DNA from 2 places in the Gottschalkia acidurici 9a genome. Region 1 is predicted to be linked to the other one. Evidence: a T-box and tRNA genes for the amino acid it is inferred to sense, from the RefSeq annotation. Region 1 holds a T-box; the other holds one or more tRNA genes.
What was found. The T-box of region 1 lies ahead of CURI_RS11460 (proline--tRNA ligase). A T-box ahead of a tRNA ligase gene usually reads a tRNA of that ligase, here a tRNA-Pro.
Positions count from the first base shown of each region.

Region 2: it has a tRNA-Pro gene. The T-box ahead of CURI_RS11460 (proline--tRNA ligase) is inferred to sense a tRNA for this amino acid. The anticodon was not compared.

Region 1 covers NC_018664.1:2,401,546-2,404,916, reverse strand. The annotation lists gene CURI_RS11465 (LolA family protein) at 1-1,084, shown strand, start outside; T-box leader at 1,146-1,372, shown strand; gene CURI_RS11460 (proline--tRNA ligase) at 1,426-3,150, shown strand.
Region 2 covers NC_018664.1:1,007,586-1,010,956, reverse strand. The annotation lists tRNA gene CURI_RS04700 (tRNA-Ser) at 1-59, opposite strand, end outside; tRNA gene CURI_RS04695 (tRNA-Ser) at 82-170, opposite strand; tRNA gene CURI_RS04690 (tRNA-Gln) at 233-308, opposite strand; tRNA gene CURI_RS04685 (tRNA-Arg) at 333-409, opposite strand; tRNA gene CURI_RS04680 (tRNA-Gly) at 419-492, opposite strand; tRNA gene CURI_RS04675 (tRNA-Tyr) at 504-589, opposite strand; tRNA gene CURI_RS04670 (tRNA-Thr) at 604-679, opposite strand; tRNA gene CURI_RS04665 (tRNA-Asp) at 719-795, opposite strand; tRNA gene CURI_RS04660 (tRNA-Val) at 814-889, opposite strand; tRNA gene CURI_RS04655 (tRNA-Glu) at 925-999, opposite strand; tRNA gene CURI_RS04650 (tRNA-Phe) at 1,021-1,096, opposite strand; tRNA gene CURI_RS04645 (tRNA-Ile) at 1,101-1,177, opposite strand; tRNA gene CURI_RS04640 (tRNA-Ile) at 1,225-1,301, opposite strand; tRNA gene CURI_RS04635 (tRNA-Pro) at 1,347-1,423, opposite strand; tRNA gene CURI_RS04630 (tRNA-Trp) at 1,454-1,529, opposite strand; tRNA gene CURI_RS04625 (tRNA-Ile) at 1,537-1,613, opposite strand; tRNA gene CURI_RS04615 (tRNA-Ser) at 1,735-1,823, opposite strand; tRNA gene CURI_RS04610 (tRNA-Lys) at 1,828-1,903, opposite strand; tRNA gene CURI_RS04605 (tRNA-Gln) at 1,920-1,995, opposite strand; tRNA gene CURI_RS04600 (tRNA-Arg) at 2,020-2,096, opposite strand; tRNA gene CURI_RS04595 (tRNA-Gly) at 2,106-2,179, opposite strand; tRNA gene CURI_RS04590 (tRNA-Thr) at 2,193-2,268, opposite strand; tRNA gene CURI_RS04585 (tRNA-Asp) at 2,309-2,385, opposite strand; tRNA gene CURI_RS04580 (tRNA-Val) at 2,404-2,479, opposite strand; tRNA gene CURI_RS04575 (tRNA-Glu) at 2,511-2,585, opposite strand; tRNA gene CURI_RS04570 (tRNA-Met) at 2,590-2,666, opposite strand; tRNA gene CURI_RS04565 (tRNA-Met) at 2,693-2,767, opposite strand; tRNA gene CURI_RS04560 (tRNA-Leu) at 2,789-2,877, opposite strand; tRNA gene CURI_RS04555 (tRNA-Asn) at 2,882-2,956, opposite strand; rRNA gene rrf (5S ribosomal RNA) at 2,962-3,078, opposite strand; rRNA gene CURI_RS04545 (23S ribosomal RNA) at 3,138-3,371, opposite strand, start outside.

The DNA of each region.
Region 1 (3,371 bases):
AATATATTTGGGTGCTATATTAGTTTCGAGTATGTTTTTAACAGGTTGCGATACAGATGTAGTAAGTTTACTTCCAGAGGAGATAGTTGCAAATGCGGTAGAGGCAGATAATAACTTTAGTAACTATTATGCTGAAAGTGAAATAATAATGTATGATAAAGAAGAAATTATAGAAAAGACATACATGAAAGAGTGGGTAATGAAGATAAATGGAAAAACGATGAAAAGGGTAGAGACTAAGGGTAAAGATGAAAAAGATAGTGTAGTTGCAGTAAATGATGGACGAAACTTGACTAGTTATATTGCTAAAGAGAATAAAGTTATAAAGGCTAATTTGGGGGATGAAGCAAGTAGTCTAATAGAGTTAAGTCCTAAAGATCAGATGAAAAAAGCTTTTGAATTTATAGATAAAACTCATGAAATAGAAAACTCAGGAGAGGAAAAAATTAATGGAATAGACACATATCACTTAAAAGCAGTTCCTAAGAAGCAAGATAGTATCGTTGGTGAACAGGATTTTTGGATAGAAAAGGACAAGTGGTTTACTGTAAAGTCAATATCTAAAACTGGAGATATGAAAATAGAAATTGAATATAAGAAAATAGATTATAAATCTAAAATAGATGAAAGTGTATTTAACTTTGAAGTTCCAGAAGATGCTGAAATAGTAAATATAGATGAACAATCTAAAATTAAAAGTGCTAGTTTAGATGAAGTAAAGGATATATTTAATAAGTCGTTTTTATATCTTAAAGATTCAAAAAATTATGTTTTGAAAGATACAAATATAGTAACACTTGACAATAAAGAATTTCCAGATGAAATAAGTCAAGAATATATTAAAGATGGAAAACCAGTATTTTCTCTAAGTGTATTAAAACCAAAGGAAACATCTTATGAAGTAGGGCTTCCAGGTTCAAAGGAAATCGTCATAAGAGGCGGTAAAGGTTCATATATAGATGATACTATAAAAATAATAACGTTTGATGAAAAAGGATTAAGATATAATATGATATTACACGTTAATAATATTAGTATAGAAGAGTGTATAAAAATAGTTGATAGCTTATCATACTATGAGTAAAAAATAAAATAAATTTGACAAACAGTACTTTTTCTAGTAATATGAAGTTAAAATTTAAGACTAAAATGCACTGAAGGGAAATAGTAAGTAATTTATGATCTATAAGAGAGGAAATCATAGGCTGAGAGATTTCTGATCCTCTAAAGCACTGAACCAGTCCTAGAGCATCTAGATTGAAATAAAAGTATATCTAGACGGAATAACCGTTATATAAAATGAGTAAACTGCATATATAATATAGTAGTTTATTAGGGTGGTACCACGGAAATACAAGCCTTCGTCCCTTTTTAGGATGAAGGTTTTTTTATGTTCAATTTTAAAATAAAAGGAGAGCTATAATTATGAGAATGTCAAAACTATATTTACAAACATTAAGAGAAGTTCCAGCAGAGGCAGAACTACCAAGTCACAAGTTACTGTTAAGATCGGGCATGATAAAAAGACTAGTTTCAGGAGTATATACTTATCTACCATTGGGATATAAGGTAATAAAGAAAATAGAAAATATAGTTAGAGAAGAAATGGACGCTATAGATTCACAAGAAGTACACATGTCAGCTATACAACCAGCAGAGTTGTGGCAAGAATCTGGAAGATGGGATGCATTTGGACCAGAGATGTTTAGACTTAGAGATAGACACAATAGAGAATTTTGCTTAGGGCCAACACATGAAGAGATATTTACAGATATGATAAGATTTGATATAAAGTCTTACAAACAGTTACCTCTTAGTTTATATCAAATTCAAACTAAGTACAGAGATGAAAAAAGACCAAGATTTGGATTAATGAGATGTAGAGAGTTTATAATGAAAGATGCTTATACTTTTGACTTAGATCCAGAAGGAATGAGAAAGTCATATTTTGACATGTGGAAAGCGTATGAGAAAATATTTGATAGATGTGGAATAAATTATAAAGTAGTAGAGGGTGACTCTGGAGCAATGGGAGGAAGTGACTCACATGAATTTATGGCTACATCGGAGTTTGGAGAAAGTGCTATGGCTTATTGTAATGATTGTGACTATGCTGCCACAGATGAAAAAGCTAAATTTATCTATGAAGTAAACTCTCAAGATGAAAATGAATTAAATGTAGAAAAAATTCATACTCCAAATGCTAGAACTATAGATGAATTAAAAGAATTATTTAATACAACAGGGGATAAGTTCGTAAAAACACTTTTATATTCAGCAAATGATAAAGTAGTAGCGGTTCTAGTACCTGGAGATAGAGAATTAAACGAAATAAAATTAATAAATACTTTAGGAGTATTAGAGCATGACTTATTTATGGCAGATGAAGAAACAGTTAAAAAAGTAACTGGCGCGGAAGTAGGATTTGCAGGACCAATAAATCTAAAAGGTGATGTAAGAATATTAGTAGATTCAAGAGTCGCTAATATGAAAAACTTTATAGTAGGAGCAAATGAAACAGACTATCATTTAAAAAATGTAAATTACGGAAAAGACTTTGCAGGAGAAATAGTGGATGATTTATTATTAGTTAAAGAAGGAGATAAATGTCCAAACTGCAGAAGTCCATTAAATATGGATAGAGGAATAGAAATAGGGAATATATTCCAGTTAGGTACTAAATACACGGATGCATTAAATGCTACTTATTTAGACGAAAACGGAAAGGCAGCTCAAATATGGATGGGTTCTCATGGGGTTGGAGTTTCTAGAACTATGGCAGCTATAATAGAGCAAAACTATGATGAAAATGGAATTATATGGCCATTATCAGTTGCTCCATATCAAGTTTTAGTAACTATAGTAAATATCAAAGATGCTGAGCAAGTTGCACTAGGAGAAAAGTTATATGAAGAATTATCTAATCTGGGAATAGAAGTATTACTAGATGATAGAAATGAAAGAGCGGGTGTTAAGTTTAAAGACGCTGATCTTATCGGTACACCTATAAGGGTTACAGTAGGTAAAAAAGCTAGTGAAAATATACTAGAGTTTTCATTAAGAAAAGACGGAAACAAAGAAGAAGTTAATGTTAGTGAAGTAATGAATAAGATAAAAGAGGAATTTACTAATCAGGGGTTAAGAATATAATTAAAAACATAATAAATTTATAATATAAAAATACCGCAATGTTATTTAATTGAATAGTATAGCGGTATTTTTGTATATAAATAATTATATCTGTGAACAATGCTAATAATAGATGTAGGTGGAGCTATTTGTAATTAAGGAGGTTCATATATTGAAAAATAAAAAGAAAGAGATAAGTAAAATTAGATTTTTATCGGGATGGTGGTGGATAGTTCATATAT
Region 2 (3,371 bases), 1.4 Mb from region 1:
CCCGTGAAGGACCTACTCCCTTAGCAGGGGAGCCTCTTCGACCTCTTGAGTACTTCTCCATAGTGTTTTTATTGTTTTTTATGGCGGAGGAGGTGGGATTCGAACCCACGTGGGCTTGCACCCTAACGGTTTTCAAGACCGCCCCGTTATGACCACTTCGGTACCCCTCCGGATTTTAATTAAATCATCTTTAAGCTCTAACCTAAAATAATTCAGTTAAAACTTAGATTCTTGGCTGGGGTAGCAGGACTCGAACCTACGCATGCCAGAATCAAAATCTGGTGCCTTACCAACTTGGCGATACCCCAACAACATCTTATATATTTATTTTTTGGCGTGCCTACAGGGATTCGAACCCCGGACACTCGGCTTAGAAGGCCGATGCTCTATCCAGCTGAGCTATAGGCACTCGTTTTCTTGGAGCGGGTGAAGGGAATCGAACCCTCGCAACTGGCTTGGAAGGCCAGGGCTCTACCACTGAGCTACACCCGCGTATTATGTTTTGGTGGAGGAGACTGGATTCGAACCAGTGAAAGCGAAGCTAACGGATTTACAGTCCGTCCCCTTTGGCCAGCTCGGGAACTCCTCCTAATTTTGAAACTTTGGAGCTGGTGAGAGGACTTGAACCCCCAACCTACTGATTACAAGTCAGTTGCTCTACCGATTGAGCCACACCAGCGTATATAGTTTGTTTCTCATTCTTTAATAGAATATTTTTTGGCGACCTGGAAGGGACTCGAACCCTCGACCTCCAGCGTGACAGGCTGGCATTCTAACCAACTGAACTACCAGGCCGCATTTTTTATTTACTTATGGTGGGCGCGACAGGGCTCGAACCTGTGACCCCCTGCTTGTAAGGCAGGTGCTCTCCCAGCTGAGCTACGCGCCCGTAATTATTTTACGGATTTCTGGGATTTTCTTTTTTGGTGACCCTACCGGGATTCGAACCCGGGTTACCGCCGTGAAAGGGCGGTGTCTTAACCGCTTGACCATAGGGCCATCATACTACATGTACACATTTGGTGCCCAGAGGCGGAATCGAACCACCGACACGGGGATTTTCAGTCCCCTGCTCTACCGACTGAGCTATCTGGGCAAATTGGTGGGCCTTCAGGGACTCGAACCCCGGACCTACCGGTTATGAGCCGGGCGCTCTAACCAACTGAGCTAAAGGCCCTAACATTTCTGCTAGGTTTATTACTTATAAAACATTTATTCGTTTCATGGTGGGCCTGGATGGACTCGAACCATCGACCTCACGCTTATCAGGCGTGCACTCTAACCACCTGAGCTACAGGCCCATTTTATTTAGTGACTTTTAAGTAAAAACATGTTAATCTTTTTACTGGTCGGGGTGGAGGGACTCGAACCCCCGGCCCCATGGTCCCAAACCACGTACGCTACCAAACTGCGCTACACCCCGACTTTATTATTAAATATATTATTATTCTATTGGCAGGGGTAGCAGGACTCGAACCCACGACATTCGGTTTTGGAGACCGACGTTCTACCAACTGAACTATACCCCTATGTATATGGTGGGCCTTCAGGGACTCGAACCCCGGACCTACCGGTTATGAGCCGGGCGCTCTAACCAACTGAGCTAAAGGCCCCCACCTATGGCGGAGAAGGAGGGATTTGAACCCTCGCGCCCCGTGAAGGACCTACTCCCTTAGCAGGGGAGCCTCTTCGACCTCTTGAGTACTTCTCTATAGTGTTTTTATATGTTTTTTATGGCGGAGGAGGTGGGATTCGAACCCACGTGGGCTTGCACCCTAACGGTTTTCAAGACCGCCCCGTTATGACCACTTCGGTACCCCTCCGGATTGGTGATCCATCCGCGACTCGAACGCGGGACACCCTGATTAAAAGTCAGGTGCTCTACCGACTGAGCTAATAGATCACAAAATATTTACTTCTGGCTGGGGTAGCAGGACTCGAACCTACGCATGCCAGAATCAAAATCTGGTGCCTTACCAACTTGGCGATACCCCAACAACATCTTATATATTTATTTATTGGCGTGCCTACAGGGATTCGAACCCCGGACACTCGGCTTAGAAGGCCGATGCTCTATCCAGCTGAGCTATAGGCACTCGTTTTCTTGGAGCGGGTGAAGGGAATCGAACCCTCGCAACTGGCTTGGAAGGCCAGGGCTCTACCACTGAGCTACACCCGCATATATAGTTTCATGGAGCTGGTGAGAGGACTTGAACCCCCAACCTACTGATTACAAGTCAGTTGCTCTACCGATTGAGCCACACCAGCACATATAGTTTGTTTTTCATTCTTTAATGGAATGTTTTTTTGGCGACCTGGAAGGGACTCGAACCCTCGACCTCCAGCGTGACAGGCTGGCATTCTAACCAACTGAACTACCAGGCCGCATTTTTTATTTACTTATGGTGGGCGCGACAGGGCTCGAACCTGTGACCCCCTGCTTGTAAGGCAGGTGCTCTCCCAGCTGAGCTACGCGCCCGTAATTTTATTACGAACTTCTGGGACTTTTTTGGTGACCCTACCGGGATTCGAACCCGGGTTACCGCCGTGAAAGGGCGGTGTCTTAACCGCTTGACCATAGGGCCATCATGGTAGCGGTGAACGGATTTGAACCGCTGACACTGCGGGTATGAACCGCATGCTCTAGCCAACTGAGCTACACCGCCATAATGGTATTAATAAGCATCTAATTTGGTTGCGGGGACCGGATTTGAACCGATGACCTTCGGGTTATGAGCCCGACGAGCTGCCGCTGCTCCACCCCGCGTCGTTTTAGTTTAGAGTTTCTTGGTGCCGAGGACCGGAATCGAACCGGTACGATCTTTAAGGACCGCAGGATTTTAAGTCCTGTGCGTCTGCCAGTTCCGCCACCCCGGCAAATTGGCTCTCAGGGTGGGACTCGAACCCACAACCTACCGATTAACAGTCGGGTGCTCCACCGTTGAGCTACCTAAGAACATCATTTAGCAACGTCTTACTCTCCCAGGCGGTCTCCCACCAAGTACCATCAGCGCTGAAGGGCTTAACTTCTGTGTTCGGTATGGGAACAGGTGTGACCCCTTCGCTATCGTCACTAAATATTTGAAGATATTTCGTACCTTCAAAACTACACAGCGATTAGATTATTCTTTAATATATTGGTCAAGCCCTCGATCTATTAGTATCACTAAGCTGAAGACATTGCTGCCCTTACACCTGTGACCTATCTACCAGGTAGTCTTCCTGGGATCTTACTAGGTTAACCCTATGGGAAATCTTATCTTGAGGGGGACTTCGTACTTAGATGCCTTCAGCACTTATTCTTTCCAGACTTAGCTACTCAGCCATGCCGCTGGCGCGACAACTGATACACCAGAGGTCTGTTCATCCCG